4 regions of the Fictibacillus sp. NPDC058756 genome follow, and region 2 is predicted to be linked to each of the others. Evidence: riboswitches for the same ligand, from Rfam matches in the RefSeq annotation. Region 2 holds a riboswitch; each other region holds the start of a gene.
What was found. A riboswitch is a leader RNA that binds a small molecule or an ion and turns the genes downstream of it on or off. The one in region 2 is predicted to bind cyclic di-GMP.
Positions count from the first base shown of each region.

Region 1 (7,435 bases), 2.7 Mb from region 2:
TTTGTTCATACTTGTTGCATTGCGTACTGCATCTACTAAATCCATTTTTTTCATTATTGATATCTCCCTTCAACCATTAAAAATTATTGCTTGTGTAGCACCATTATTAACGGATAATGAAGTTTTCATACAGGAAGATACAAAATTCCGAAAAATATTTATATAGTTTAGTAATTCGTTGTTTAAAAACCTTGAATCGTCATCCCGCCATCAACAAACAGCGTATGTCCATTTACATAACTCGCTGCATCACTTGCTAAGAAAACAGCCGGTCCCACAAGATCAGGCAGCTCTCCAACCCTTTTTTGGGGTGTTACAGCTAAAATATCATTCAAGTAATCTTTGTCCGCGAGAAGCTTTTCAGTCAGAGGCGTTTTGAAGTACCAAGGGCCGATGCTGTTTACATTTATGCCGTACTGCCCCCACTCAAGCGCAAGGTTTTTCGTCATCTGAATGATAGCTGCTTTCGTAGATGCATAAACTACGCCTGTCCGCAGTGCCACATGACCTGCAACGGAAGAAATCGTGATGATTTTTCCTCCACCATTTCCCTTCATTCTTTCCCCGGCTTTTTGTGAAAACCAGAAAGCTGAACGAAGATTTGTATTCATGATCGTATCCCATTCGTCATCTGAAACCTCAAGTGCCTTAGACCGAATATTCATCCCGGCATTGTTGACGAGAATGTCGATTCTTACGTTTTGGGTATCCAGCTTCTCAAAGATCGTTTCGATATGGCTTTTGTTTGTCACATCCGCTTCAAATGTATATGCTTTTCTGCCCGCTTGCTGGATGTGTTCAGCGGTTTCTTCTAGATCTGATTGCGTTCTTGATACGATCACAACGTCAGCCCCTGCTTCTGCATAACCGATTGCGATTGCTCGTCCAATTCCTCTGCCCGCCCCTGTAACGAGCGCCGTTTTTCCTTCTAGCGAGAATGATGGTAGATACATGTGTGCTTCCTCCTGCTCATTTGAGAGTTCTGTTAAGATATTAATTCGCTTTTTTTTGGGTATTTGATGATAGTTTATCAAAAATGAAGTTTTAAAACTTTTTATTTGTTTAAAAGAGGTTAGTTTTGAAATTCAATTCTTAATCCCAGGGAATCCCAGCGAGTTTTGTGTCCAATCTTAGTAGACAGGTAAATTATTTCACCAGAAATGAACTTAATTTGACGAAGCCGGTTCATAATTTGACACATATGGTTAATAATTTGACAATGTTGAATGATAATTTGACATACCTGTGCCAGGCACACAAAAAAAGACATGCAAGCAGCATGTCTTCATATCCATCAAGTCTCTACCCACTCTTTGCGCAGAGTAAATAAGTCTTTCAGTTCATCTGTTGATAATTCCGTAATCCAGTTTTCGCTCTGGATCACTTTCTCTGACAGCTCTTTTTTACTTTCGAGCATCATGTCGATCTTTTCTTCGAGTGTGCCAAGTGTGATCATCTTATGCACCGTAACAAACTTCTTTTGCCCGATTCGATGAGCACGGTCAGTTGCCTGGTTTTCAACTGCAGGATTCCACCATCTGTCATAGTGGATGACATGATTTGCTTCTGTCAGATTCAAACCTGTTCCGCCTGCTTTTAACGATAAGATGAATATAGCGTTATCCCCATTTTGGAAACTGTCTATCATCTCATCACGTTTTTGCTTCGATAAGCTTCCATGTAAGAACAAAACAGGTTTTCCAAACTTCTTCTCTACGTACTTCTTAATCAGCTCACCCATAAATATAAACTGGGTAAAGATTAGGCATTTTTCATCTTTTTCTAAAATGGCTTCAAGGAGCTCAATCGTCTTGGAAAATTTAGCTGATTGATCCTCTAGCTTTGTTAATTTGTCATTCTTCGTATAAAGGGCAGGATGATCACAAATCTGTTTTAGTTTTCCTAGCATAGCGAGCAGCAAGCCGCGACGCTGCATGCCCGTTACTTTTTCAAGCTGTTCGAATGTATCCTGAACAAGTCTTTCATATAAAGAAGCCTGCTCTTTTGTTAGAGGACAATATTCTTTGATTTCTTGTTTTTCAGGCAGATTCAGCTGAACAGCAGGATCTGCCTTCGTACGCCGGAGTAAGAATGGCTGAACAAGTCTCTTTAATTGCTGCAGCCTCACATTATCGTTTTCTTTTTCGACCGGCAGGACAAACTTCTTCTGAAAAGAGGGCTCACTTCCTAAATAACCAGGATTAAGAAAATCAAATATCGCCCAAAGTTCAAGCAAACGATTTTCAACAGGTGTTCCTGTTAATGCAATCTTGTGACGCCCGTTCAGCTTGCGTATACTTCTGGACTGCTTTGTGTAGCTGTTCTTGATATTTTGAGCTTCATCGAGGACAATTGTTTCCCAAAACGTTCCACCCATTTCGGTGAAATCAAGCTGACACGTTGTATATGAAGTAATGACAACGTCGTAATTCTTATACCATGCCTCGAAGTCTTCTCCCTTTTTCCGGTTAGAGCCGTAGTGCAAACCAACTGTCAAGGAAGGAGAAAAATGCTCAAGTTCTTTTTGCCAGTTCCCAATAACAGATGTAGGACACACCAATAAAAAGGTGCCTTCCAGATCCCCTTTTTCTTTTACCTTTAAAAAATAATCGATTGTCTGGACTGTTTTACCGAGTCCCATATCATCTGCAAGGCATCCGCCAAGCCCAAACTTTCGAAGAAAATACATCCAGGAGCTTCCTGTCTTTTGATAATCTCTAAGTGTTCCTTGCAGATTTTCAGCTTTTGGCTCAACAGGTATCGTTTTGATTTCAGAAAGCTGATCCATCCACAGATTGAGCGGCTCACCCCATTCCATATCAAGCATTGGCCCTTCAAACTCAATACCATCAAGTTCATCATCAGCAGGGTTTGTTTCCATATTTAAAAGATGCTGCTCTAATACATCTTTTAACTGAATGCCAGTACGGTCCACGTTTTTGATGAGGTGCCGGACTTGTTTCATCCATTCAGGATCTACTCTGTACCATTGACCATTCCTGCGGACAAGCCTTCTGCTGCCATCGACCAGCTTGCGGAATTCCTCCTCCGATAGCTCTTCATCTCCAGTAGAAAGCCGCCAGTCAAACTGCATAATTGCATTTAACCCTAAAAAGGACGGCGCTCCGCCACCAGTTTGCGGTTTAGTCTTAATTTTTGCTTTAACTTTCGGCTGCAGTTCCTGAACCGTCTGCCACCATTCGGGAAGAATACTTGATATACCTATCTGGCGGAGTAGATCACTTTTTAAAGTAAGGAAATCCCATGCTTCTTTTTCCGTAATTTCTTCTTTAATTTCTTTACGGCTGTCAACCTTAAGCCAGGATATAAGCTTAGAAACAAGCTCCATATCACTTTCCAGCAGAGTTAGATAAGGTTTCCATTCATCAGGCAAGAGAGTGCTTTTTCCTTTGTAGGGAACACGAATACCATCTTCTTTTTCCTGAAGAAAGACATTCAGGTTCCATATATCCTTATCTTTCTCATCAGCAGGCTCGGATAATTCAAAAATCAGTTTAAAAGGTTTAGGATCTTCCCTCCAGCCGATTTTGATCAGCCATTCTTCTTCATCCAAGTGCCCTAAGGCAGAGATTATCTGTCTTGAATTACCTCTAACCAGTTCTTTGTTAAAAGATGACGGCATTGCTGAATAGCCAGCATCAGGCAAAGTTGAAAGAGCCTCATTTATCCAAGGAGACTCGATGCGTTTACCCTCAGCTTTCCATGACCATTCACCTGATTTCCAAGCTTCAAAGTCAGGAGACACGAGATCGGATTTAATTAATTTATCAAAATGATTTGCTTCTTTCACCACTTGCCAAGCATCTTTTTCCCACGTATTTTCAGAAAGAAAAAAATCCGGATAGCGATTGAACAGCACAAAAGCTTCTCCCGCGTTTATATATATATTTTGATCGTCATCTATATCGAGCAGCGTCCCATAAAAAGATGGCTGATGCCACGTAAATAAAAGAGGTTTCCAATCGTTCACATGCACTCTTTTCTTATCTTTAGTGGCCCATAAAACCATATTTCCATGAAGCCATTTTGCGTGAAGTAAAAGATTGCTTGTATCGATCATGAAATAAACTTTCCTTTCCTTAACTCTTCCTGAAACGCTCTTAACCGTCCATAGATCGTTGCAATTTGTTCAATATATAGAGAAAATCGTTCTTCTTCACCAATATCAAAGTAAATTGTCCGGAGCGTTTTTAAATGCTTTATGGCCGATTGATATGATTTTCTTGTCCGTTCATTAATCAGCCTGTCAATCGTTTGATGATAGATCGGCAAAACCGTTTCCTTTTCAAAAGAAAGAACTTCTTTTAAATCCTTTCGCTGAATGAGCTCTGGTGAGTAGCCCATGATTACTTGAAGCTCCACCCATCTCTCATGTTCACCGATTACCATTAAATATTCGCCGTACTCATAGAAAGTGATCGGCAGGAACTCAATAAGCATTTCTTCATACTGTTCTTCGTCACCTGTATGCTGTGCGTATTTCCAGAAATAATTTAGGTATTCGTGGAAAAATTCACGAGCATCTGAATGATAATAATAAGAACTGACACCATCCAGGAAATTTGGTTTCAAATAAAGAAGCCATGACAAAAGACGCTCCCATTCCTGCTTATCAACCAAAAGTTTCATCCAGACAAGGTAATGCACCATTTCCACTTTCTTATCATTCTGACCCAAACGTTCAAAAGCAAGATCATCCTGCTGGCGTGCAAAAGCAAAATGCACGAGAGCAAGCTCAAGCATTTGAGATGCTTTGCCAGATTCTTTTTCTTCCAGCAATTGTTTTTCATATTTTTCGATCCATGTTCTCTCATAATAAAGTAGAGACCAGCTGATCTGAAAAAGATAAAATAATAAATAACCCCATTTAGGAGGGATCTCATAAAGACTTTGAAAGTTTCGGAGACTCTCTTCGACGAGTTTTTTATTTTCATTTAGAAGTTTTTCACTATTCATTTCTTTTAATGCCACATAGATTTGATCGGATAATTTTTCAACTGTAGCATCAAAGTTCGCCTGCATATAAGTAGCTATCCCATATTGTGCTTCAAACGAAAATAAGCGGATAAGCGTTTCAATTTGTACATGATATCTATATAGCAATGCGATATCTTCATCAAAAAATTGTCCAGCATTTAAGAGTGCGGGATAATAATCGCGGTAGATATGAACAAATGTGTAGCTCGTATCTTTTCCGTCAGCAAGATCCCGAAAGGAGACGGTTTGCATTTTCCGTTTTTCGAATGTCTCGAATCGTTCTGAAAAATACTCACGCCACAACTGAACCGAATGTGTATTTTGAACTTTCTTCTCAGGGGAATCATATTGTGTACGATTTCTTTCATCGTCTTCCTCTGGTTGCTTCATTCCGTCTCCCCTCCTTCAAGTTGTTATTACCAATTATAGCAAATTAGTCGTTTGCTCATTCATTGCATATCATTTCTATTTTAAAGGAAATTCCTTAAGTTGACCAAAAAAACAACTTTGTTCCTCTTAAACTTATTAATGTCTCGTCCGATATCATTAGTAATAGAATAATTTTTCACCTACGAAAAACTATACTGTTGTATCATTTTGTATTTTTTTGTAAAAACGTTCTGCTATACTTATTGAATCAATCGACGAAAGGGCAAACTTTTCGAAAGAGAAGGACGCAAAGCTACAGGGGCTAAGTCTTTTAAATGATATGCCAGCCAGTTGCCGAATGAACTCCTTCGTCGGTAATAATTGCAAGGGAGATATACATATGAAGGAGCATACGATTCAAGACCGAATTAGCCTATTAAGAGAAGAGCTGTATCGCACTTCACTCCAGCTGAACCATGAACTGGCACATCCAAAAATAGTTAAAGTCAGTCAGCAGCTCGATCAGCTTCTCAATCAATTCACTCTATCAAGACAAGAAAACATATAAAAAATGGCCTATTTTGGCCATTTTTTAAATTTCTTCTTCATAATATTTATTTTTCTTCTGTTCAATATGATCAATAATCCGCTCGATTTCTTCCTCTGCAAGCTGGCTGGATATCATATCTTTTCTTAGCAATCTTTTAATCGCCTCATGTTCTGCATACAGAGCCTCAATTGAAGCAATATGTTCTTGTTTCTTCCTCCACTCGGGGTGCTCCTCATACATCACATCCAGTGTTTCTTTCGCTTCCTTTTGTTTATGATCATACAATGCTTTCATTCTTTCAAAAACGATTGTGGAAATAACAGCCTCGCTCTTTAACTGATGAAGTCTTTCTATTGCGTAATCATATCTATGAACAGCGGTCATTGCCTCTTCATATTCTGTTCTTTCTTTATTTGGGCCCTTTATGTTCAGTTTGTTGATTAATGAGGAGATTGTCATCCCTTGTACTAACAAAGAAAAGAAAACGACAGAGAATGCTAAAATAATAATATTTTCCCGACCCGGAAAATCTCCTGGTAAACTTAGCGCAAGAGCGATTGACAAAGATCCTTTTAGTCCGCCCCAAATAAGCACATGCTTCCATTTTGCTGGTATACCTTTTATAGGCAGCATTGAGGTGTATACTGCCACCGTTCTTGCAGAAAGCACTAAAAGAATACTTGCTGCAATTAATCCCCATTTATCATTGATATCGATATAGGCGATTTCCAATCCTACAAGCAGAAACACTAGTGAATTCGCAAACAGCGCTAAAACATCCCAAAAAGAATGTATATTTATTTTAGTAGTTGGACTCATCCCTATTTTGGCACCATAATTTCCGAAGACGAGACCTGCAACTACAACAGCAATTACCCCCGATACATGTATGGACTCTGCGATTAGGAAGCTGCCATAAAATAATAGTATAGAAAACAAAATCTCCAGCGGGTAATCGTCGTACCAGCTCGTAAACTTTGAAAAAATATATCCTAATCCTCCACCTACAATAGCACCGCCGATCGCAACTTTAAAAAGCATCAGAACAGCAGCCAGTATTCCCCCTGCACCCATTTCAATATAAGAAGGCAGGTAGATTGAGGCAATAATAAAAAAAACAACTGCTAATCCATCATTAAACAAACTTTCTCCTTCAATTACAGTTGAAAGTTTTCGGTTCACTCCAAGAGTTTTAAAAATGCTTAAAACGGATACGGGATCTGTCGCACTCATTAAAGCAGCAAATACAAAAGCCGTTTGAAGACTCAAATCTAATATGTAATAAGATCCAGCACCTATAATCAAAAAGGTAAGAAAGGTTCCTCCAACTGCCAATGCACCTATAGCTTTTGCATTTTCCCTCAAGTGGCTGAATGGAAGTTTCAAACTTGCTTCTCCTAGTAAAGTAGGCAACAAAAGCGAAATGATAATAAATTGAAATGTGTAACCCTCTTCAACAATTTCTTTTAAAGGGTCCATAGCCGGAAGAGGTACAAGACCGATGATCGCTCCTACTAC
Region 1 covers NZ_JBHYPU010000001.1:3,011,712-3,019,146, forward strand. The annotation lists gene ACFW35_RS15485 (HU family DNA-binding protein) at 1-54, opposite strand, end outside; gene ACFW35_RS15490 (SDR family NAD(P)-dependent oxidoreductase) at 183-953, opposite strand; gene ACFW35_RS15495 (DEAD/DEAH box helicase) at 1,295-4,081, opposite strand; gene ACFW35_RS15500 (hypothetical protein) at 4,078-5,388, opposite strand; cyclic di-GMP riboswitch class I at 5,640-5,726, shown strand; gene ACFW35_RS15505 (aspartyl-phosphate phosphatase Spo0E family protein) at 5,768-5,935, shown strand; gene ACFW35_RS15510 (cation:proton antiporter) at 5,960-7,435, opposite strand, start outside.
Region 1: linked by a shared signal. The riboswitch ahead of ACFW35_RS15505 (aspartyl-phosphate phosphatase Spo0E family protein) and the one ahead of ACFW35_RS01500 (DUF5667 domain-containing protein) in region 2 are both predicted to bind cyclic di-GMP.

Region 2 (7,435 bases):
GGTTCGATGCCGCATATGCGATCGGGTTCAGGTAGAGCGTGTTTACGCCAAGAGACTGAATATAGTCCAGTTTCTTCTGAACACCGGCGATGTCACCGCCAAAGAAATCGTTCGACCAGATCTCGTCGCCTTCGTATCCTTCTGTTTCAGCTTGACGCGGGTTGTCCGGAAGCTCGCTCCACTCTTGATGTTCGATAGGTTCTTCACCGCGCGCTGTTGTTTTTGCTGTATCGTTCTTTTTGTTGCCATTGAAAAAACGGTCAGGGAAAATCTGATACACAACAGACTCCTTCATCCAGTCTGGTGTTTTATAAGAAGGATCGTAAACGGTTATTTGGAAAAGACCAGCGTTCGAGTCAGCAACCGCACCTTTTCCGCCTTCCGCAGTGTCCTCACCGTATTCTTTTACAGCATCTCCATCACGTGCCGTAAATTTATATCCGTAAACGCCTTTTTCTTCAGGTTTAACAGTGGCTTCCCAAAGCTCGATTTCTTCACCGTTAACCGTTGTCCATCCGGCATTCTCCATATCTTTTACAGTCGTGCTGCCAGAGTTGTAATTTCGCAAGTATAATTTGGCGCCAGTCAGGTCACCTTTTTTCGTTTGAAGGCGCAGTGTTACGTCTTCACCCACTTTGATTGCTCCAAATGGTGCACGGAATGCTTCGTTCCACGTCTCATGGTACAGCTTGTCCCCGTTCACGCTGCCGTCCGGCAATCCCGGATCATAGTTCGTGTACACTTCTTTTGTGTCATGGTTATAAAAGAACGTAATTTCATCTTCTTTTATAACGTTTAATACAAAGTTGTTGGCTGGATATGCAGGGGCACTCCAGTCGTTTCCGAGCACAATTTTAAACTCGTGCTTTCCATTTGGTACTTGTGTTGTATATGTGTAGACATTGTCTAGATCTTCATCTTGTAAAAGTGCCGTTGATTCCCCAGGTGCCCATTCACCGCCAGCTCCGATATCCGGCTGGATGTCTCCGACGATACGAGGAGTCTGTTCTTCCGGAAGTGGTTCAGGAATTGTCACTTTATGCGTCGTGTCGTCATACATAAACGTTACCTCTTTTTCAGAATCGAGAGTAAGTTTGTAGTTGTCACCACCCGCTTTTCCGTCAACGCCATAGTTCTCATCCCAAGAACCGTTGATGGCTATCTTGTATTCGTACGTGCCAGCTGGGAGAGTGCCTGTCAGCTTGTACTTTCCATTCGGCTGCAGCTCCATCTTTGTTGCAGGATCAGCTGGATTCCATTCACCAGATCCGCCAAGTTCGTTTTGCAGGCTGCCAACGAGGGTCACTGTTCTTTCTTCAGCTGCCGTTTTCGCTGGCTGTATAAGCAGTGCAGATGCAAACGTTTGCAAAATCATCGTAAATAATAAAAGCCATGAAACTGCGTAACGCGATTGTTTATTCCTCACTTTTTATCCCCCTTTTAAAATGTTGTGCAAATAAGCGAAAGCGTTTGCACAAAACCATTTAAGTCAGCGCTTTCATTTCAATTATTATCCCATGTTTTCTTTTATTGGAAAATGCGCCATTCGGCTGATAAGGCTGTAAATAAATAGGTAAATATTCTCATTTTTCCTTAAAACCTTTATAACTAAATCACTTCTAACCGATATAATGCATGAATCACGAATAATGGAAACGTAAAAGGATAAAGGCAAACCTATGGAAACATAGCGACGCAAAGCTAAAGGGGCTTCTGCACACCGTGTAATGCCTGCCAGCTGCCGTTTTTTCGGAGCACACTCCGCCAAACGGCATGAGTGTGTCTTTTTATTGTTTTCCAATTCTTTAAATAAGAAAGGGAGAATGAAAGTGAAGAAAATTTTAAGTTCATTTTTAGCGTTAGGACTTGCAACAACTGGGTTTGGACCGTCCGTTTTTGCTAACACAGGCGCTGGAACACCAGTGGATGAACCCGCTGAAGAAACGAAAACAGATGAAACAACCGAGGCGACAACACCAGAGGATGAAAATACAACAGATGGTACGGTGACTGAGGAATCTGCTGAATCCGAAGAGCCTGCAGATGAAGAACCATCTGAAGAAGAAGCACCAGACTTAGTACCTGGAGATTTCTTTTATTTTGTAAAAATCATGATGGAGAAAATCCAGCTGGCTGTAACGACAGATGACTATGAAGAAGCGAAACTTTTGGCTGATTTTGCAGCTGAACGTATTAAAGAAGCAAATGTCCTTTTACAAGACGGTGATGTTGAAGGCGCAACAAAGCTTTTAGAAGAAGCGATCGCTCAGCAAGAGGAAGCTGTTGAAATAGAGGAAGAAGCTTCTGAAGAAGAAACAGCTGAAGATGTAACCGAAGAGGAAGCAGCCGAGGAAACACCTGCTGAAGAAGGCACAGTAGACGGTAAAACTGGTGACGAAGAAGCTGCAGAAGAAGATTCAGCAGCTGAAGAGGAAGAAGACACTACTACCGAGCTTGAGAAAAAGTTTTTCCAAAATATCGTAGCGTTAATGACTGCTCTTGAAAAGATTGATAACCCAAAAGCACAAGAAGCACTTTCGAAAAATATTGTTAAAGCGTTTGGAAAGCTAGAAAAGAAAATAGCAAAGCATGAGAAGAAGCAGAATAAAGAAGATGATGAGTCCACTGAGGAAGAAGATCCTTCATCCGATACACCTGAAGCGGAAGAGCCAGAAGCTGAGGAGCCTGCAGCGGATGAGCCAGCTGGTGACACAACAGAAGTTGATGAAGACACTGCTTCTGTAACAGCAGTACCTGTAAAAGAAAAGCAAACAAAGAAGCAGCCTGTTGTTCCTGCTCCTAAAAAAGAGCAGCCCAAGAAAGAACATCCTAAAAAAGAAGATGTGAAGAAAGAAGCTCCTCCAGCGAAGGAACAGCCGAAGAAGGAAGAGCCAAAGAAAGAGCAGCCTAAAAAAGAGGAAGCTAAAAACGAAGATCGCGGAAAAAATGATGATCATAAAGAAGAAAAAGCCAATGATGATCGTAAAAATGACCGTGGAGACGATGAAAAAGGTAAAGATAAAGAGAATAAAGGCAAGAACAAAGAATCGTAATGAACCCTGCCGAAAAAGTTTGGCAGGGTTTTTACACATAATCGCACGTTATTTTATAAAATCACAGGTTAGCGGCCTGGAATCGCACGTTAAAATGAAAAATCGCACTTTATTTAAAAATACGCGATTTTCGACACGAGGTTTTATTACCAGCAACCTTGCTCCCTCCCCAAAAATAAAACACCAGGTCCTCTCTGGAAGGTAGAGGCCTGGTCCGTTTTTATATCTTATTCAGCTGACTCCTCAGTTGATTCCTCATCTGTTGTAGTTTCTTCAATAGAACCTTCCTCTGTTGATGTTTCTTCATCTTGATTTTCAGTTTGTTCCGTGTTTGTTTCTTCTTCCGTGTTGTCTTCCTGGTTGTTACATGCAGTGATTAACATAATTGCCAAAAGAGATGCTCCGATTTTCGCCATAAACGTTTTGCTCATCTTAAATTGCTCCCTTCGGATTTTCATTATGATTTGCATGAGTATGGGATTTGTTTGTCCCTGCTCAGAATATATCACGAAAAAAACCCGAAAAGACGGAATTTACCAAGTCATAACGGAGACTTTACACTTCCTAAACCATCTTTATATTGGCTTAATATTAATGAAAATTAAAAGTTTCAAAAAACAAAAAAGGTAAAATATGTTATAATTTATCTAATGAAGGGAGGGTATATCGATGGCAAAAAAGGCAAAGATATTTATAAGTTCTGCATACGAAGATGATCTCAAGTCACTTAGAACTAATGTTGGACGTGTTTTAAGAGAAGCAGGACACGAACCTTTACTTTTTGAAGAGAATTTCGCACCTTGGGATGAAGATAAACTTCAAACTTGTGTAGATATGGTTATGCAATCTGATATTTTCATTCTTCTGATAAAAAAACAATCAGGTAGCTTAATCCACGACGAACAAACTACTCCCACATACATTGAATATTTTACCGCATTGAATTCAAAAAAATACATTATTCCTTTTGTAGATAAAGCAGTAAAAAATTTGTATGATGATTTTCTTCATCAAATGATTGATAACGAATATACACAATATAGAGAAGGTCATGGTGGAACAGAACCTGATTACAATATTGCTTTGGTAAGACAAGCTATTGAAAAATTACCCCAACCTTATAAAGAAAAAATTAATTCAATCCATCCTTTTGTCTGGGGTTTTATTTATGAAGTTAGACGATCTACACCATGGTTGTATGACCTTGATATTGCCGAATCAGATATATTTTATGACAACTTAAAAAGTTATTTGAGTTCGAATCTAGCGATAGGAATTCAATATGTACCAATGGTGAAGGACATTATGGCAAATGCTGATGCCGCTAGTGAATTTACTACATATAAAAAATTCACAAATGAATTACTGGCAACAATAGTTGATGGTACAATTACAAACTGGTCTTACTTTCTTCATAAAGTTTCCGAACAACTTACTGAGGGAAATATTCTTATAAGAGAAGGCACAAAGTTAGAAAAGATTATTGGAAAACATAATTCATGTGAAGCAATTACAGTTTATAGAAAAGAAAACGATAAAAATTTGATGAGTCTAGTGGATTATTGGGGTAATACTTCACCAAAACTCTTTTATGATTTGTCAGACAATAGCTCTTACGTAGCTGAGACTTATTCAAACGATGTTGAATCTTTATATTTTAGAGAAGATAAACAAATGCTTTATTTTACTTTAAAGGTACACGAATTTGTTCTCTGTTTTCATTTCAAGTTAAGTGGTTACTGGATCGATAAGAAAGTATCTGTCTATGAAAAAGAGATAAAATCTGCTATTATGAAACCATCACTTTATTTAGAATTTGTAATAAATTTAATTGGAGGTATCAGATATGAGAAATTTGAAAACGTTTGATGATGGCAAGGTTGTTCTTGTTTCTACTGAGCCTTCCAAATCAATTAATCGTTACACGAATGAAAAAATGAAGATGTTAGAACAATCTAGTCAAAGAGTACTTAAACGATTGGCCGAAATACAAACAATGAGGGTTAAAGCATAATATGTAAAAAGAGCCTATTAAAGGCTCTTTTTTTTGTGTTTCTTATAACATAAGTTCATAATGCAGCACATATTGAGGTCCAATCGGTCCATGTTTGATCTGGCCGCGGTCTTGAAATCCTGCTTTTTCGTACAGTTTTTTGGCAGGTTCATTTTTAAAGTTAACCGCTAAAATAAGTTCGTTGATTTCAGGAAAATGGGTGGAAACAAACGCTGGCAGCTGCAGCATTGCTTCTTTCGCATAGCCTTTCCCCTGCTCTTTTTGATTGATGGACAATGCACGAATGACCATGGCATTCGGATTCGCTGTAAAATCACGAATATTTTCACCTGCATGCAGAACAAAAAAGCCTACTGCCGCGTCTGAAGCCATGATAACCACTGGGTTTCGGCTAGGATCTTCTTTGCATATTTCCAAAGCGTCACTTGGCATGGCGGTGAATTTCTTTTGGTCTTCTGCTAGATCAAAGGCATTAAGAGCTTCACGATGAATTTCATCGAAAAAAGTGAGTACAACGTTCCCCATATTCATAACCCCTGTTCATTTTATTGTTCAATTAGTGATTCTGCCGCTTTCAGCCAAGCTTTTGCCATCAGTTCGTTCCCTTTTTTTCTCATATGTACACCGTCTGATGTTAATGACACGTCAGGCTTTTTTGTTAGGTGATCAATAAAAACGTCATGTGTCGGGACGAGCACTGCATCATACTCCACCGCCAGCTTTCGAACGGCTTCAACATACGGAATCAGCATCTGATTTCCCTTAGATTGCGGGTTCTCTTTTATGATCGTCGGTTCCATAAGTACGAGTTTTGTAGTGGCGGGAAGCTGTGACAACAATTCACGATAAACCTCCTCGAATTTAGAAACATCCACCTGATTAAGGTCCGGGCTGTCCAGCTGTCTCCACACATCGTTGATCCCAATGGAAACCGTTAAAAGATCAGGCTCTAAATCAATGACATCCCGCTCCCACCGGAAAGCAAGGTCTGTAACGCGGTGCCCGTTGACGCCTTTGTTGATAACCTTTACATCCTCTGGCAGCACTTCTTTAATCATGCGGACATAGCCGTTCCCCAGTCTTTCAGGATCTGTATTTTTATTAGAAGCTGTGATGCTGTCGCCGATAAAAATAATTTTCAAGGCTGTTTCCCCCTCCGATTCGTTTCTCTTATTTTACCATGTGCGCGAATAAAACATGATTTAGAGGATTTTGGACGGCCGTTTTGGAATACATATAGAAAATCCTTTTTACAGGAGGAAGAACATGATCGAAACTGCTGTTCATCGCCAGGTTACATTAGGTCAGACGGAAAAGATGCCGTCCTATCGTATGGATTTGCGGCAATATAAAAGTCAGAAAGAATATGAGAAGTTTGTAAAAGTAAATACGGTGAATGACTGGTCGACCGTTTCATGGAAAGACATCGGGAAGCCGTATGAAGTGACTTCGTTTTCGAAGGAAAAACTGGATTGGGAGAAAGAGCATGGCGAGACCCTGCCTGTCCACACTTCCTGGAGGATGTTCAACCAGTCTTTTCATGAGTGGTTTTCGAAGGATGTTCCCGCTGAAATCCACGATAAGAAAGGTGCCTTTTTTCATAGTTTAAAAAGCTTTAAGCCTTCTGAAGTAAAAGTAGCGCTCGGAGATTATTTGCGCATTCATTTATGGAATTATGTTCACCGGGTACAGGATGGCATTTGGGATCCACGCGGAAAGCGTGCGCTATTTGAAGGGCTAGATGTTCAAAAACCTCGCATTTTATTTTTGGGAGCAGCAGAAGGTTATGAAGCGATGCAGTTATCTGCGATGTATCCGGGCGGCGAAGTGGTGATGATCGATTATGATTCGTTCTGCCGGGATGCGAGGTTTGCAGAGTTCCCTGAATCGTATCCCTTTTTAGGGAAAAACCCTAGTACAGGCGGAGAAAAAGTTTATTTTAAAGATGATTTTAACATTTCTTATGTGGTGGACGACATTCGCAATCTTCCGTACGGGAAGGAGTTTGATATCGTGCTGAGCGTCGGTTTGCTTGAGCACTTCCCAGATTCCATGAAGGCTGAGGTTGTGGAGTGGCACCGGAAGTTCTTAAAGCCGGGTGGCTATATTGTGATGACAACTCCCCGAGCCCAGCTTCGGTCCAAGCTATATTACGAGATCATGGCGGATGTGATGAACCATACGTACCGGGAGCTCATGACGTTAGAGCAGATGGGACTTTATCTGTATGAGAACGGACTCGATATTATGAAGCATGGCTATATAAAAGTGCATAATGGGATTGTGGCGAAGGCGAAATAATGAATTTTAGCGAATGGTGGTCGTTATGAAAGTTGGGACAGCACGAGCAATTGCTGCTGAATGGGTG
Region 2 covers NZ_JBHYPU010000001.1:292,133-299,567, reverse strand. The annotation lists gene ACFW35_RS01505 (alpha-amylase family glycosyl hydrolase) at 1-1,375, opposite strand, end outside; cyclic di-GMP riboswitch class I at 1,661-1,746, shown strand; gene ACFW35_RS01500 (DUF5667 domain-containing protein) at 1,830-3,053, shown strand; gene ACFW35_RS01495 (hypothetical protein) at 3,281-3,484, opposite strand; gene ACFW35_RS01490 (DUF4062 domain-containing protein) at 3,723-4,922, shown strand; gene ACFW35_RS01485 (hypothetical protein) at 4,900-5,067, shown strand; gene ACFW35_RS01480 (GNAT family N-acetyltransferase) at 5,110-5,592, opposite strand; gene ACFW35_RS01475 (SGNH/GDSL hydrolase family protein) at 5,613-6,209, opposite strand; gene ACFW35_RS01470 (class I SAM-dependent methyltransferase) at 6,334-7,368, shown strand; gene ACFW35_RS01465 (hypothetical protein) at 7,394-7,435, shown strand, end outside.

Region 3 (7,435 bases), 150 kb from region 2:
CCAAACAAATGCATTGGTCATCGCAATAAACGAAACAATTGAAGCGGCGAAAGCGTCAAATGTTGCATTGTACACATCTTGCTTACTTATGGATTGGCTATTCTTTATAATTGCAGGATCCTGGCTTGCTGCGTGAACTTGATAATCCTGAACAGACTCAGCTTTTAACCAGAAGACAGTTTGATCATCTGCTTTTACAGGGTAGATTGAGAAATCGTTAGTCGTACTTATACGAGTTGCTTCCCAAGTATCATTCTTTAACGAAGCTCTATAAATATTACCCGCATCTTTTTTAGTGGATATCGCACCTCTAGCAGAGAAAAGAATTGTTGGTGCATTGTCTTCTATGTTCAAATTCAGGTAAGTTGGATTTTCAATCTCGTAACCTTCAGATACGTCTTTAAAATTAACGCTTGCAAATGATAGATCTTTTAATTGGTTCATAGGTGCTGAACTGTAAAAGGTTTTAAATGATTTCGTACCTTGCTTTGATGAATAAAAAGTATAAAGAATATGAACGTCATCACCAGCTTCAGCAAATCTGAAGTTGTAAATTTTATCAGTTGGCGTTTTGCTGTACTTAAGGATTGAGATCGGTTCATATTGTCCGCTTTTTTCAGTTAAATAGAATGCTTCCATTTCAACTTTTTCACCGACAACGGCAATAAAAGAAGCAGATTCTGGATTTGCTGTTAACTCAGCAACTTTTTCTTTAGCTGAAAAAATTAATTTGCTTTTACCGCTCTCAGGTTCATACGCATAAACTTCATTCCCTTTCGTATAGGCAAATCGGTCCTTTGTATCGGTTAAGAATTCAACGCCTTTATCTAATACACTTTGCTTTCCGCCTTCTTGAATGATTAGATCGCCCTGCGATACGAAAGCGATCTGCTTGCCATTCGTCCAAAAGTTGCCTCTCTCATCAATCGGCAGCTTTTCAGTTTTCTCTGAAACAACATTCAGCTCCTCATCCAAAATGGTAGCATTAATACCATCTTTAAGATGTGTGTAGATATGATATTGATTGTCTTCCTTAAATGTAATCGGTTCTGAGCTTATGGATTCAGCCGATATACTGACAGATCGGCTCCAGTCCTTATTTGGAAGTTTAGTCTCCTGGCGGATGTTGTTCCAAACCACCAATCCTACCAAAAGCAGAACAATTGCAAGAGGAAGAAGATAAGCTTTGCGATTCGAATGATTCTTTTTCTTTTTTACTTTCGAATCTACGTTCATGGTAATGCCCCCTTTTTTCTATAAAAGAACAAGATTATTAGTATTCGATATATAGACGGATATTCCTGTAAAAATTATTCATTTTTTAACGGAGAATAGATATTACGTATTGATTGATGCAGGTTAAATAGTCCTAATTGTGTTTAGTAAACTGGAAAAGAGACATTCCGGGTATATTGACCCATTAATATTTTCTGAATATTAAGTAATTACTAGTTTTTGCTTTTATTATGAAACTATTAACTGAATTTGAATGGAAGATTTTGCGGTTACTTGGACCTATACTGAAAAAATCTTAATATGTTTAAATAACTAAAACTTGCAATATAAAAATAAGCAACAGGTCTGATTTCCTATAACAGGTAATAAAGATAGAATTTGGTTATAAGTCAGATTCATCGACACATCTTGATAAAATCCAACAAAGCACGCTGAATCTCGATAAAGGCAAAGCTGGTGAAAACCAGTGACGCAAAACTACAGGGGCTAAGGTGTACGAACTATTCGATCGTACATTATGCCAGCCAGTTACCGAAAGAGCCCGGGGTGTTTTTCATTTGCCTATAAACCCCATTTTTCGGTAAAAAAGTAAAAATATACATAAATGGAGGTGAGAGAAACTTGCTGCTTAACCTGGAAACGGGTGAATTGCTGGCAAGAGAAGTGAAGCCGGCATACCGTTTTTCCAAACGATTAAAAGGGCTCATGTTTACGAAAGAGCTTTCAACTGAGAGTGCAATGCATATTAAACCTTGCCATTCTATCCATACTTTTTTTATGAATTATGCAATCGATGTACTTTATTTAGACAGTGAAAAGCGAATTGTGGCAATGGATGAAGACCTACCCCCAAAACGGTTCGGAAAATTGTACAAACATGCTGAATCTGTCATTGAACTTCCGTCTGGAACGATCGCCAAAAGCCAGACCAAAGTGGGACACAAACTATTTATTGAAACCAAAAACAAATTCTTAGGAGGAACTAATCATGAAAAACAAATTAATGGGTCTTATTAAAGAAGAACAAGGACAAGGAATGACGGAATATGGTTTAGTATTAGGCTTGATAGCAGTTGCGGCTGTTGGAGCGCTAGCAATGTTACGTACAGAAATCGTGGAAATGTTTACTACTGCAAAAGATATGGTTGTAAACCGTGAATCTGGTGGTACAACAACCCCTTAATACAAAGGCACCACAGGGCCTTACGTTACTCAACGTAAGGTCTTTTTTAAACAAACAGTCTAACTTGGCGGTCAGATGACACGTGTCCTGGCTGCCAAGTTTTAGGTTTATTGAAGACTTTCTAATTAGAAGGTGATAACAATGTGGTTCGATGCCATTTTAATTTTCGTATTAATCATCTGTGTCGTAACAGATTTAAAAAGCCGCAAAATCTATAACAACGTCATTTTCCCTGCGCTTATGATCGGCGTTTTTTCTCATATAATCGCATCTGGATGGACCGGGTTGTTTTTTTCGTTAAAAGGGTTCTTTCTAGGTCTTGGATTGCTGCTCATTCCTTATCTTTTAGGAGGTATGGGTGCAGGGGATGTGAAGCTGCTTGCTTTAATCGGTGCCTTAAAGGGTTCTTTGTTTGTTTTTTATACAGCGATCTACATGGGTTTGATTGGCGGCGTTATTGCTCTCGGGATCTTGTTATTTAGAAGGGGATTTATAAAAAGAATAAAAGGCATCCTCTATTCAATGGGTTGCTGGAAATTCGGCATTAGAATTCCTGTTTTTATAGAAAAAGATGCTTTGACCCAAACCTACCCGTACGGCCTTGCCATTGCCGGCGGAGCAGCTGTATGTCTCGCAATGAAGGGAGTCCTTTTATGATGAAAAACGAAAAGGGGCAATCTCTTGTTGAAATGGCACTTGTTCTCCCGCTGCTGCTGTTGCTCATTGTAGGTATTTTTGATTTTGGGAAGCTGTTCTACACATATATGCAGATGCATCTTGCCACACAAGAAACAGTCAGGCTTGGAGGCCTTGGTAAAGAGGATGAAGAGATCCGTGCATTTGCACGAGATTATGTGCAGATAAAAGATCCCTCTCTTCTTCAGATTGGAATCACGCCGGACTCTTCAACAAGAGAATCAGGCCAGTATGTGACCGTTACTTTGTCGTACCCGCACAAATTTATTACACCTGGTATGGGAAAATTGTTTGGAGAAACGATACCTGTTGAAACGGAATCTACTATTCGGGTGGAGTGAGGTGAATAAAGATGAGGCGTCTTATAAAAAAGGAAGAAGGCAATACAATCATACTTGTTGCCTTTAGTCTTGTAGCGCTCATAGCAATGACAGGACTCATTATTGATGGCGGAAAGCTGTTTTTAACGAAAACCCATCTGCAAAAAACAGCTAATGCTGCGGTTCTTTCTGGTGCTCAGGAGCTAACAAATGAGGAGGAATCGGTTCGCACGATTGTTCATGAAACCCTTGATAAACATAGTGAGAATCATAGTTTGGAAGATATGAAGATTCAAATGGAAGACAAAGTGAGCGTAGATCTATCAAGAGAAGTTCCATTGACTTTTTCACAGCTTTTTGGTTTTGATACGGCACCAGTAAACGTACATGCTGCAGCAGAGCTTGGAACGATGGGGAAAGCCGCGGGCGTCGCGCCGCTTGGGATCGATGAAAGTTTAGGTTTGGAATTCAACAAAGAATATTCGCTGAAAGTGGATCAGACTGGTGTTGAAGCCGGAAACTTCGGAGTTCTTGCGCTTGGCGGAACCGGTGCTGCAACTTATGAAGATAATCTATTAAAAGGATACCAAAACGAACTTGAAGTGGGAGATGTTTTAGAAACACAAACAGGTAATATTGCCGGTAAAACACGGGCAGTCATTCAAGAACGAATCAATAGCTGTCCATATCCAGAAGGGGAAACACACCATCGGGATTGTTCCAGAATTATATTGATTCCTGTATATGAAAGGCTTGAAACAAATGGCAACCAGTTAAAAGAGGTGAAAATCACAGGATTCGCTTACTTTTACATAACGAAACCGATGGATTCAAAAGATACTTCAATTACTGGCATGTTTATTAAACGCGCAGGAACTGGTTTTGTTAAGCCAGTTGATGTGAATAAAGGTGCATTTAGCATAAGACTAACAGAGTAGGTGAAGACATGAGGGCAAAACTCATTTTAGGAACGGCAATCTTTATGGGACTTATTACAACTTTTTTATTTTATAACTATATGGGTGATTACAATGCGGCAACCGTTCTTTCTGAAAACACGGTTAAAGTCGTTACGGCTAAACGGGATATTAAGCAAAACGAAAAAATCACAGCGAATATGCTGACTATTGAAAACGTTCCAGAAGCTTCTGTGCATCCAGATTCAGTTAAGAGAATTGAATCAATAGAAAATCACTATGCAACAACAAAAATGGCTGAAGGCGAGGTTTTCTTAACTCATAATGCCCGTACAACGACAGAAGAATCACTGCGTATCAGCAGAAAGGTAAAAGAACAATTCCGGGCTGTATCTGTCGGTGTTAATTTCGTACAGTCGGTTTCAAACTTAATTGAACCAGAGGATTATGTGGATGTTTTTGCTTCTATAAAAAAGGGCGATCAGATGGAAACAAAGATGATTATGGAGAATGTGCGAGTTCTTGCAATCGGCAGAAAAATGATTGAACCGACTGAAGGTGAACCGTATGTGGAATATACTTCAGCCACGTTAGAGATGTTTCCGCAAGACGTTTTGAACATTGTAAATGCAGAGGAAAACGGAAACATTCATCTTGCCGTTCGAAGCAAATTAAAGAGAACAAAATAATAGATTTAAAGAATATGCGGAAAAAGGGGTAGGCAAGCATGGACAGCCAACTGGGAGAACAAAGAGAAGTGAAAAGACAGGTACGGGGCGAGATGATTGCAGTATGCAGTGCAAAGGGAGGGATCGGCCGCACCGTTATGACCGTTAACCTTGCTGTTGCACTGTGTAAAAAAAATATACAGATCGGTGTTGTGGATGCAGACTTTCAATTTGGCGATGTAAGTTTAGCACTGGACCTTCAGACCACTTTTACGATTAAAGATGTTGTTGAAGGAATACAGCAGATGGATCAGCATTCTTTGCTGAGTTATTTGAATCGTCACGAATCTGGAATAAAGGTTCTTGCTGCCCCAGAAAGACCGGAGCATGCAGATTTAATTGGTGAAGACGCTGTCAGCAAGGTTCTCGACTTATTATTAATGGAGCACCACTATGTTTTAACTGACACTGGTGTAGGTTTGCCTGAGCGAAACTTACCGATCATTGAAAAAGCTGATCAAATTCTGCTTCTTACAAATCTTGAGATGGCGACGCTGAAAAATACAAAATTAATGCTGGAAACGTTCGATATGCTCGGTTTAAAAGACAAAGTTCAGGTCGTTGTAAACCGTGCAACAATGGAAAGCGTCATTAATGCGTCAGACGTAGCGGATATCTTAGGCATAGAAAACCCTATCTTTATCCCGAACGACTGGCAGGTAGCTACGCAATCTTTAAATATTGGAATTCCCTTTGTTGTGAATCAAGGAAAGACAGATATTGCGAAGGCCGTTTTTAAAATGGCTGAACAGATTTCAACTAGACGAGAAATCACTTTAATACCGGCTGAATCTAAAGCAAGCAGTATATTAACAAAACTATTCCGTAAATCAAAAGTTAAAAGTTAAGGAGAGGGACACATGAGTTTATTAGAAAAAATCCAAGCCAAAAATCCAGGTGGAGCCTCTCCGCAAGAAGAAGAGCCTGCTGAACAGCAAGCTGCTGCTAAAAAGGATTTGCTGTCAACCTTTCGCCAGCCAAAAAAACCAGATGTGAAAGGGAACGATAAATCCTCTGAACGTATGGAAAAAGTAACGAAGCATCAGCAGCTTAAAAATCTTCTGCATAAACAAATTTTAGATGAACTAAAAGATATTTCGGTAGAAGAGATTATTCCGAAACTAGATGGCATGGCCATTGATTTTATAAAAGATGATGAAACATTCAGAGGTGCAGTAGACCGCAAAAAGGTTATCGATGAATTAATTAATGACCTGACAGGGTTTGGTCCGATCAATCCGCTGCTGCTTGATGAAAACGTAACGGAAGTCATGGTAAATGGGCCGAATCAGGTATATGCAGAGCAAAAAGGAAAGCTCATTTTAACGCCTATTCAATTTAGAGACGATGAACATGTCCTGAATGTAATTGAAAAAATTTGTGCGCCAATCGGCAGAAGAATTGATGAAAGCAGTCCGATGGTTGATGCTCGTCTGCCCGATGGTTCGCGTGTAAATGCTATTATTCCGCCACTGTCTTTGATTGGTCCTACAATAACTATCCGTAAGTTTTCTAAAGACCCTTATACGATTGAGAACTTAATAGACTTTGGGACAGTTACGAGGGAAATGGCAGTATTTATTGAAGCCTGTGTAAAGGCCCATTTGAACATTTTTGTCAGCGGAGGAACAGGATCAGGAAAAACGACAACATTAAATGTACTTTCATCTTTTATTCCAGGTGATGAACGTATTATTACTATTGAAGATGCAGCAGAATTACAGCTCTGGCAGGAGCATGTTATATCGCTGGAATCACGGCCGCCAAATATAGAAGGCAAAGGTGCTATTACAATCCGCGATTTAGTTCGAAACTCTTTGCGTATGCGTCCAGACCGCATTGTGATCGGGGAGGTGCGAGGCGGTGAAGCGCTTGATATGCTGCAGGCAATGAATACAGGTCATGACGGGTCACTTGCAACGGGTCACTCTAACTCGCCAAGAGATATGATCGCCAGACTTGAAACGATGGTTTTGCTCGGCGGTGTTGATCTGCCTGTTAAAGCGATACGCGAGCAAATCGCAGGAGCTGTTGATGTCATTATTCAGCAGGCACGCCTTAAAGATGGTACGCGAAGAATCACGCACATAACCGAAGTGCAAGGACTTGAGGGTGATGTGATCGTCCTTCAGGATATTTTTGAATATAAGCAAGAAGGCGTTGATGAAAACGGAAAGATCATAGGACGTTTAGTGCCTACTGGTGTGAGGCCTAAATTCTTTGAGCGCCTTGAACAATCTGGTATTCACATTCCGCCAAGTGTCTTTATGGAAGGGGACTGGCAGTAATGATCTATTTATTCCTTCTTCTAATTTTACTGACTGCCTTTTTGTTCTTTTATGGACTGTTAAAGCT
Region 3 covers NZ_JBHYPU010000001.1:140,850-148,284, forward strand. The annotation lists gene ACFW35_RS00695 (hypothetical protein) at 1-1,236, opposite strand, end outside; cyclic di-GMP riboswitch class I at 1,673-1,772, shown strand; gene ACFW35_RS00700 (DUF192 domain-containing protein) at 1,858-2,253, shown strand; gene ACFW35_RS00705 (Flp family type IVb pilin) at 2,225-2,419, shown strand; gene ACFW35_RS00710 (A24 family peptidase) at 2,561-3,076, shown strand; gene ACFW35_RS00715 (TadE/TadG family type IV pilus assembly protein) at 3,076-3,456, shown strand; gene ACFW35_RS00720 (TadE/TadG family type IV pilus assembly protein) at 3,468-4,373, shown strand; gene cpaB (Flp pilus assembly protein CpaB) at 4,382-5,041, shown strand; gene ACFW35_RS00730 (AAA family ATPase) at 5,080-5,928, shown strand; gene ACFW35_RS00735 (CpaF family protein) at 5,941-7,368, shown strand; gene ACFW35_RS00740 (type II secretion system F family protein) at 7,368-7,435, shown strand, end outside.
Region 3: linked by a shared signal. The riboswitch ahead of ACFW35_RS00700 (DUF192 domain-containing protein) and the one ahead of ACFW35_RS01500 (DUF5667 domain-containing protein) in region 2 are both predicted to bind cyclic di-GMP.

Region 4 (7,435 bases), on a different contig from region 2:
ATATGAACCAAAAGATGAGCGGGGCCGCAAAGATATTCTTCAAAAAACGAAAGAGGATATCTACCGGGGAATTGAAACATTCATCGTTCACTTAAAAGATTCAAAGGCAGATGGAGGTGGAGAGAGTGAAATTTTGCGTAACCAACCATGAGCTGTTTGTTGGTGAGATCAACATCATCGGAGTAGGTTTATCCTCTGTTGTTTTAGTAGGAGATGTAGATTGCATCAATCTTGGGTCAGCGTTTGACACTCCGCCTGAGTCGCTTGTTTTGGGAACATCACTCGTTCCGCTATAGAGGTGAGAAAATGTACAGAACATCTGCAGTTGATGAAGTGATCTTAAATTCACTTGCCTCATCTTCCATACTCCAGACAGGGGATACGGAAAAAATTCAATGTTTTTCTGCTGCTCTTGCTATTCAAAGAGAACGTACAGATTTTGGCAGGTTTGATATCCCGTTAAACAAGTACGACATTTTTTCGCAGCCAGTCGTTGTTCCTGTATGTCCGTCAGTACAAATCAAAAAAACATTTAACGCTTGTCCGTTTATAAGAGTTGGCAAAATTGATATTCTCGGTGTATCAAGTTCCGCACTTCTTCATATAGGCTCAGTCAACGAAATGACGCTGCAATCCCGTGTAAAGCATATTCGTAACTTTCTTAAAGATCCTTATCCAGAAATTGAGGAGGAGGAATCATGAATCTGTTTGTCAGTCAGACAATTGTAATTCAGCAATTAAAAGTAGAAGGCATTCAAAATTCCTCAGTACTCCAGATCGGCAGCGCTGGCGTTATACAACCGGTCTCGCAATTATTTAACACAGGCGGTCATATAGGTCCGGCTCCTCAAATTCCTGATCCTGATCTTCCTTCAGTTCCTTTAGGACCGCCTTCATAAGAGGTGAATAGGAATGGACACTTGGAAACAAATGATGGACTGGAAAAGAATGGCGGAAGAATACTTTGGCGATCAGTTCTTTGCACCAAATGAAGCACCGAGTTCTGATATAAGGAACGAAAATCCGCTTTGCAACATATACGAAACACCTCAGGAAATTTGCTGTGTACTTGCGATGCCTGGATTGAACCGCACGGATGACGTAGAAGTACTTGTAGATCCATTCAAATTGACGGTGCAAGGGAAATTATCTATTTCTCTTGATTCCTATCGCTTGAATACCGAAGAATTTCAGCTTGGGGAATTTAGGCGGGAGATCACACTTCCTGTCCGGGTACACCAAGATCCTGTTCAAGCGCATTACCGAAAAGGGCTGCTTTTTATCCGTATGCTGAAAGATACAAGACCTGGTGCCAATCAAAGAAAAGTAAACCTGCAATGGGTACAGGAATAAGAAATGAAGCTTGACTGCAGTTTGGGTTATCGCTTACAATTTAGAAAAATAACGGAAGGAACAGGTGTATACGTCCAATGAGCAATTAATCTTATTTTTAGCCATTTACTTGAATAATTAAGTAGAACGCTAGATAGGATTACTCTGCCCATTTTTAGGACTTAACTACAGGCCTGTTTTTTTGTTGCCAAAAAATCGTTTTTTCACGCGGTTGTATGGTGATATTCGGCGTGGGCAGACCTCTCTAGTAAAACTGGGAGGTTTTTTTATGCTTTTATTGGAATCAATCGGACTTGAAAAGTCTTACAAAGGAAAATTAATTTTAAAACAAACAGAGCCATTTCAGCTCTTTAGTAAAGATCGTATTGGGTTAGTAGGGCTGAATGGAACAGGAAAATCAACGTTCTTAAAGCTGCTTTCCCTGATGGAAGAAGCAGATTCAGGATTTGTTCAGCACTACGGCACGGTCGCTGTTGTCAGCCAGTTTGAAGAAGGTTCACAAACGATTACAGCAAGAAGTGAAGGTCAGTGGAACCTAAAAGGGAAAAACTATGAAACAATGAGCGGCGGTGAAAAAACGCGTACTCAGATAGCGGCAGCTCTTGAGCAGCAGCCTGACATTCTTATTCTTGATGAGCCGACGAGCCATTTGGATGTTGATGGGATGGATCAGCTGGCAAAAGTTCTTAATCATCATAAAGGTGCTGTATTGCTCGTGTCTCATGACAGAACATTTCTTGATATGGTTTGCACAAAAATAATCGAGCTTGATCCGCAAACATTTACGTTGTATCACGGAAATTACACAGAATATCTTATTCAAAAAGAGCAAAAACAAGAGCGGCAGCAGTTTGAATATGAGCAATACACAAAAGAAAAAACGAGGCTGGAGAATGCCGCAAAAGAGAAATCATCAAAAGCGAAGGGCATGAAAGATAAACCGGCGCGCATGTCACATAGTGAAGCGAAATTGGGGAAGATGAAGGTCAAAAGCGCAAAAAGGTCTTTGGAAAAAGCTTCGAAGGTAATTGAAAAAAGAATCGAGATGATGGATAAGAAAGAAAAGCCAAAAGAACAGCCTAAAATCGATTTTGATATTCAGCAGTTTTCAGTCATTCATGGCAAACAAGCGCTGGCTGTTAAACAACTTTCCGTTGGGTATGACGAGCGTCAGCTGTTTACTGACCTATCTTTTACTGTAAAGCCAGGGATGAAGGTTGTTTTAACAGGTAAAAACGGAACAGGAAAATCAACCCTTTTAGAAACAATATATAGAGGAAATGAACAGATCGAAAAATCGAAGCAGCTTAAAATCGGTTACTTTCATCAGCATCTCAATATTCTTGATAAGACAAAAAGTATTTTAGAAAATGTCATGGAAAACAGCTTATATGATGAAACCTGGGTAAGAACAATATTAGCGAGGCTATTATTTAAACGTGAAGATGTATTTAAAAAAGTTGAGGTGCTTAGCGGCGGAGAAAAGATGAAAACCGCATTAGCGAAGCTATTCTTAAATGATTATAATTTGTTATTGCTTGATGAGCCGACGAATTATCTGGATTTGTTTACGAGAGAAGCATTAGAAGAAGTCTTGATCGCGTATCCTGGTACCTTTATCCTTGCAACACATGATAGAAGATTAATGGAAAAAGCAGCAACGCATGTTTTGGAGCTTCAGCCTCCAAAAGCATATTGGTTTGAGGGGAGCTATAAGGAATATCTTGAAAATAAGAATGGCGATAAAAAGCCAGGTCTAAAAACCACAGATCACAAAGATCATTTACTGAAGCTTGAACTTGAAATGACAGATTTAATCGGGCAGCTTTCATTAACCTTGAATGAAGAAGAGAAAATAAGACTTGATCAAAGGTATCAAGAAGTTTTAAAGAAAATCAGACTGATAAAGGCTCAATAATATTGATGCTCGAGCTGCAGTTGAAAGGTTTAGCTTTCCTCTTAAAAAGGTACAGAATAACCGTATTACCTATTAGGAGGCGATAAAATGGAATTAAGAGATATTATGACTTCAGATATTGAGACGTGTGAACCAAATACGAAAATTACTAAAGTTGCCGGCTTGATGAAAAGTTTAGGAGTAGGCTCTATTCCGGTTTCTGAAAATGGGGAACTAAAAGGGATTGTTTCCGATCGGGACATCGTCATTCGATGTGTTGCTGACGGGAATATTGAAGGTACAGTCAGTGATGTTATGACATTAGATCCTGTTACAGGGACACCTGATATGACGATTGATGAGGCTAAGAACCTAATGTCTGAATATCAAATACGCAGACTTCCAGTTCTGGATAATGGAAATGTGGTTGGTATTGTTTCATTAGGCGACCTTGCTGTTAAACATGAAGACAATGATAAAGCAGGAGATGCACTTACTGAGATTTCTAAGCCCTTGTAATATAACTTATAAAGGATGCCCTATATTTAGGGCATCCTTTTGTTTCTTTATTTATCTTTTTCTTCTCTTTCACCAGCAATTGTTGGCGGTTCTTCTTGTGAGGTAATATCAGTATCATATCCGATTTGTTTAAGATCTTCAGTGTCTGCCACAGTACCGCCAGCCATTCCTTCGTTAATCATCCTATCAATATCTAAGTACAGTTCATCTTTTCCTTCATAAGCTTTATCCTTATTACTCATTTTCTTCATCCTTTCTTATTAATTAAAGGCTGTTTTGTAAACTTTGATGCTTTTGGAAGTTGTTGATTTCCGCTCCAGGTGCTCGCTTTCCGCGGGCGTGCGGTGAGCCCACTCGTCGCTTTGCGACATTGATTGGTCTCACCTATCCCGCTAATCCCGCAGAAGTCTCGCACCTTACTCTCCAATCAACTAGTCAATGAAGTTTATTTCATAAGCAGAAAAAATATGTTGTTGCCGAAGATTCTTGCTATGATAATTGAAATTAATGGAAGCGTGGAAGCATACTTTTTATTTGGGCATCTATAAGTATGTGGAGCTAGTGATGCAACCGGCCGGCATTAGGAAGATCGTATCTTCTGTTGTGGGCTTTTTTATTTTGTCCTAAAAGTCAGGAAGAAAAACAAAAATCAACGGTAAAGGAGGTTTTCAAGATGGTAAATCACGCTGCACAGGCATTTTCATATAATCGGGGAAACCATTTTGCTTATGGGCATTTGAAAAAGAATTATGTAAAAAAGCAGCATCTTGAAGCCGTTCCTCCCGAGAAACCTTATAAAGAAAATAAAAGAGAAGACTATTTTAAAAAGAGTGTTCATGAAAATAAACCTTTTAAAACGTATACCAGAAAAGATATAGAGAAACATCATCAAGGAGCAAAAGAAGCGGAACGGATCTATAGCAACTGGAGGCATGAATTAGCGGATAGCTCCGCTGACTTTATCCATTCTATTAAAGGTGAGCTGAAAGAAACTCCTGAAATGGGTTTAGATACCTTTAAAGAAGAAGTCTCTGAGTCACTTGAAAAGTTTTTGCTCAGTTTAAAGAATGACCTGGAGACATCGCTTGCAGACTCTCCGCAAGGGCAAGTAAAGAAACATTTAAAATCTGCTGAAGGATTATTAGAGACGGTCCGGGAATTATTATGGAACCAAATTGAAGATATCGTTAAGGAACATGTACCTGGGAAACCAGAAAATCAAAACGGGGAAAGTGGCCCACCGAATGAAATAGAGCTGCCAATAGAGGAAACAAACCCGCCAGTTCAAAATCCTCCAGCAAACAATCCTTCAGGGAACAATCCTGTTGTAACACTTGCGCCAAACCAGGTGTTTTCTTCAGGTTCGTTTAAAATGGAGGTAAGAGTCGGAAGCCTGACTTCAGAAATAAAGTTTGCTGATCCTAGCAAAAAGTCAGAAGGAACAACCATGTTTTATATCGTGGACGGATATGGAGCGAGAAAAGCAGTAGATATTAAATTTTCTAATGAAACGCTCCAGAAGCTTTTTGAAGACCGTATTAAGGATTCTAAAATGTATAAAAAAGAAATTTCGCTGGAACGTTTTAATGCCGTACTAAAAAAGATTGAAGCTTATTTGAAAGAACTGTCCTCTATTAACCCTGAACGTTTAAAATCAAAGGTTTATGGTGAGAAGGAAAAATTAAAATTTGAGAATGTAATCGATAAGTTCACTGATCTTTTTTACTCGTTAAGAAAGTAATGAAACTTAAAGCATCAGCAGCCGTATAAAACAATAAGCAGAAATTGAGACGCTCAAGACAAAAGGGGCGTTTTTTTAATTCAAATCCATTCCAAATATAAAAGGGAAAAGGAGAAACAAATGAAAAAGACTTTAATTGCCGCTATATTATCAATCACGGTATTAACAGGTTGCTCAGCAGTGAATGAAGTAACGAATGGCCTGAACTATGTACCTGAAGCTACTGAATATATTAATGATGTACAACAATTTTCAAAAGAGATTTCTGCAATTGCAGAAACGGCAGTAAACGATCCAAAGGCGAGAGGAGAACTTGAACAGCTGCTGGAAGATATGAAATCAGACATTGGTGAGTTTGGGGATTTAACACCGCCTTCTGTGTTTGAAGATGTTCACAATCAGGTGATTGAACAAAATAATAAGCTTCAAGAGGGAATTGATAAATATTTAACAGTCATAAAAGATGGGGAACTGAATGCTGATCTGCTCGAACAAAGCGGATTACTGGATGATATCGCTGTTTACAATGATCTGTTATCACAAATTAAAAAACTCGGCGAATAATTTTAAAACAGCTGCAACCTTGTAGCTGTTTTTTCCTAACTATCCCTGTTTTTCTTAAGCAATGTTGCTTTTGTAGATGTTGATTTCTGTTCCAGGATGCTCGCTTTCCGCGGGGCGTGCGGTGAGCCTCCTTGCGCTTTGCACCTTTAGGAGTCTTACCATCAAGTAAGTTTGTGTGCTCCTGCGTCTATAAGCAAATCCTAACGAAGCATGTTCCTCGTCGCATGCCTTGCAAGAAGTATATTCAGGTAGTTGGCACGCAGGAGTCTCGCGCCTTACTCTCCAATCAACTAGTCAAAGAAGCCTACTCAACTAAAAATATTCCAAAGTAGCAATCTTTTAGATTTTTTTATGTTACAAATCGACTATTTTCGGGAATATGACAGTGAGAAAAATGGCGAGGGTGGGTATAAAGCATGAATGATTATCATCTTAAGATTGAAGATTACTTGCAGCTGTTAAAAAGAAGATACAAAAAGGGAAGGCTGCAGGCAAAACAATACCGTAAAAGAATTGAGCTTATTAACATGTGGCACATTCGCGGTGTTGTTAAAGTGCCGAAAGAATAATTTAAGTAATTATAGATACATGTCGATAAATGTATAAACACGACAAGACTTGGCAGGTGCAGCATGATTCCAATTTACAGTACATTTAAACAAGCTGAGCATTCAAAATATGATTATATTCTTCATATTGCGTTTGCCGTTCTTCTCTGTTTATATAGTTTTCTTTTACTATTTTCCAGCAAACTGCTAGGTTCTCTGTTTTTTATTTTTAGTGTTATGCTGCTAGGTTCTGCTGTCTATAGAGGAATTAATACCTTTGTCTCGATAGCCAGTGTCATCCCTATGCTATGGCTGCTGTTTTATAGCAGAATTCTTTGGGTCGATGCCCTTCAAGTTTTGCCGATATTCTTTTATGAAATCTTCCAGGCTCTATTTTTCCTTGGGTCTGGAATTGGAATAGCTCTATTATATAGTTTAGCTGTTAAATCAGCCCCGCTCTCTAGTTCAGTGAGCAGACACACGGTACATGGGATGTATTTTCTGACAGCCATCCTTTTGATGCCCTATACATTAATCTATAGCTATGGAGCATTTATGCAAGGTGATCTAAACGGGGTGTTATGGTCGGTTCTGATCCTCGTTCTATGGGGGATTTTATATGTTGCTCAGCTCATAACCCACCAGAATAAAGTTATGAGAATTGGTTTATTTGCCGTTAACATCGGCATAGGATGGTGGACGATTAACAGGTGGATAATGATCCTTTCATAAGAGAAGAGAAGCCCGCGGGCTTCTCTTTGTTAGTTTCGTCTAATCTTTGCTAATAGGTGAAGAATCTCAAAGTATAACCAG
Region 4 covers NZ_JBHYPU010000002.1:175,588-183,022, forward strand. The annotation lists gene gerPC (spore germination protein GerPC) at 1-151, shown strand, start outside; gene ACFW35_RS17735 (spore gernimation protein GerPD) at 126-296, shown strand; gene ACFW35_RS17740 (spore germination protein GerPE) at 307-702, shown strand; gene ACFW35_RS17745 (spore germination protein GerPB) at 699-899, shown strand; gene ACFW35_RS17750 (Hsp20/alpha crystallin family protein) at 913-1,353, shown strand; gene abc-f (ribosomal protection-like ABC-F family protein) at 1,622-3,271, shown strand; gene ACFW35_RS17760 (CBS domain-containing protein) at 3,359-3,769, shown strand; gene ACFW35_RS17765 (hypothetical protein) at 3,817-4,011, opposite strand; cyclic di-GMP riboswitch class II at 4,273-4,354, shown strand; gene ACFW35_RS17770 (hypothetical protein) at 4,443-5,510, shown strand; gene ACFW35_RS17775 (DUF6376 family protein) at 5,631-6,074, shown strand; gene ACFW35_RS17780 (hypothetical protein) at 6,491-6,643, shown strand; gene ACFW35_RS17785 (hypothetical protein) at 6,707-7,354, shown strand; gene ACFW35_RS17790 (Bax inhibitor-1/YccA family protein) at 7,384-7,435, opposite strand, start outside.
Region 4: linked by a shared signal. The riboswitch ahead of ACFW35_RS17770 (hypothetical protein) and the one ahead of ACFW35_RS01500 (DUF5667 domain-containing protein) in region 2 are both predicted to bind cyclic di-GMP.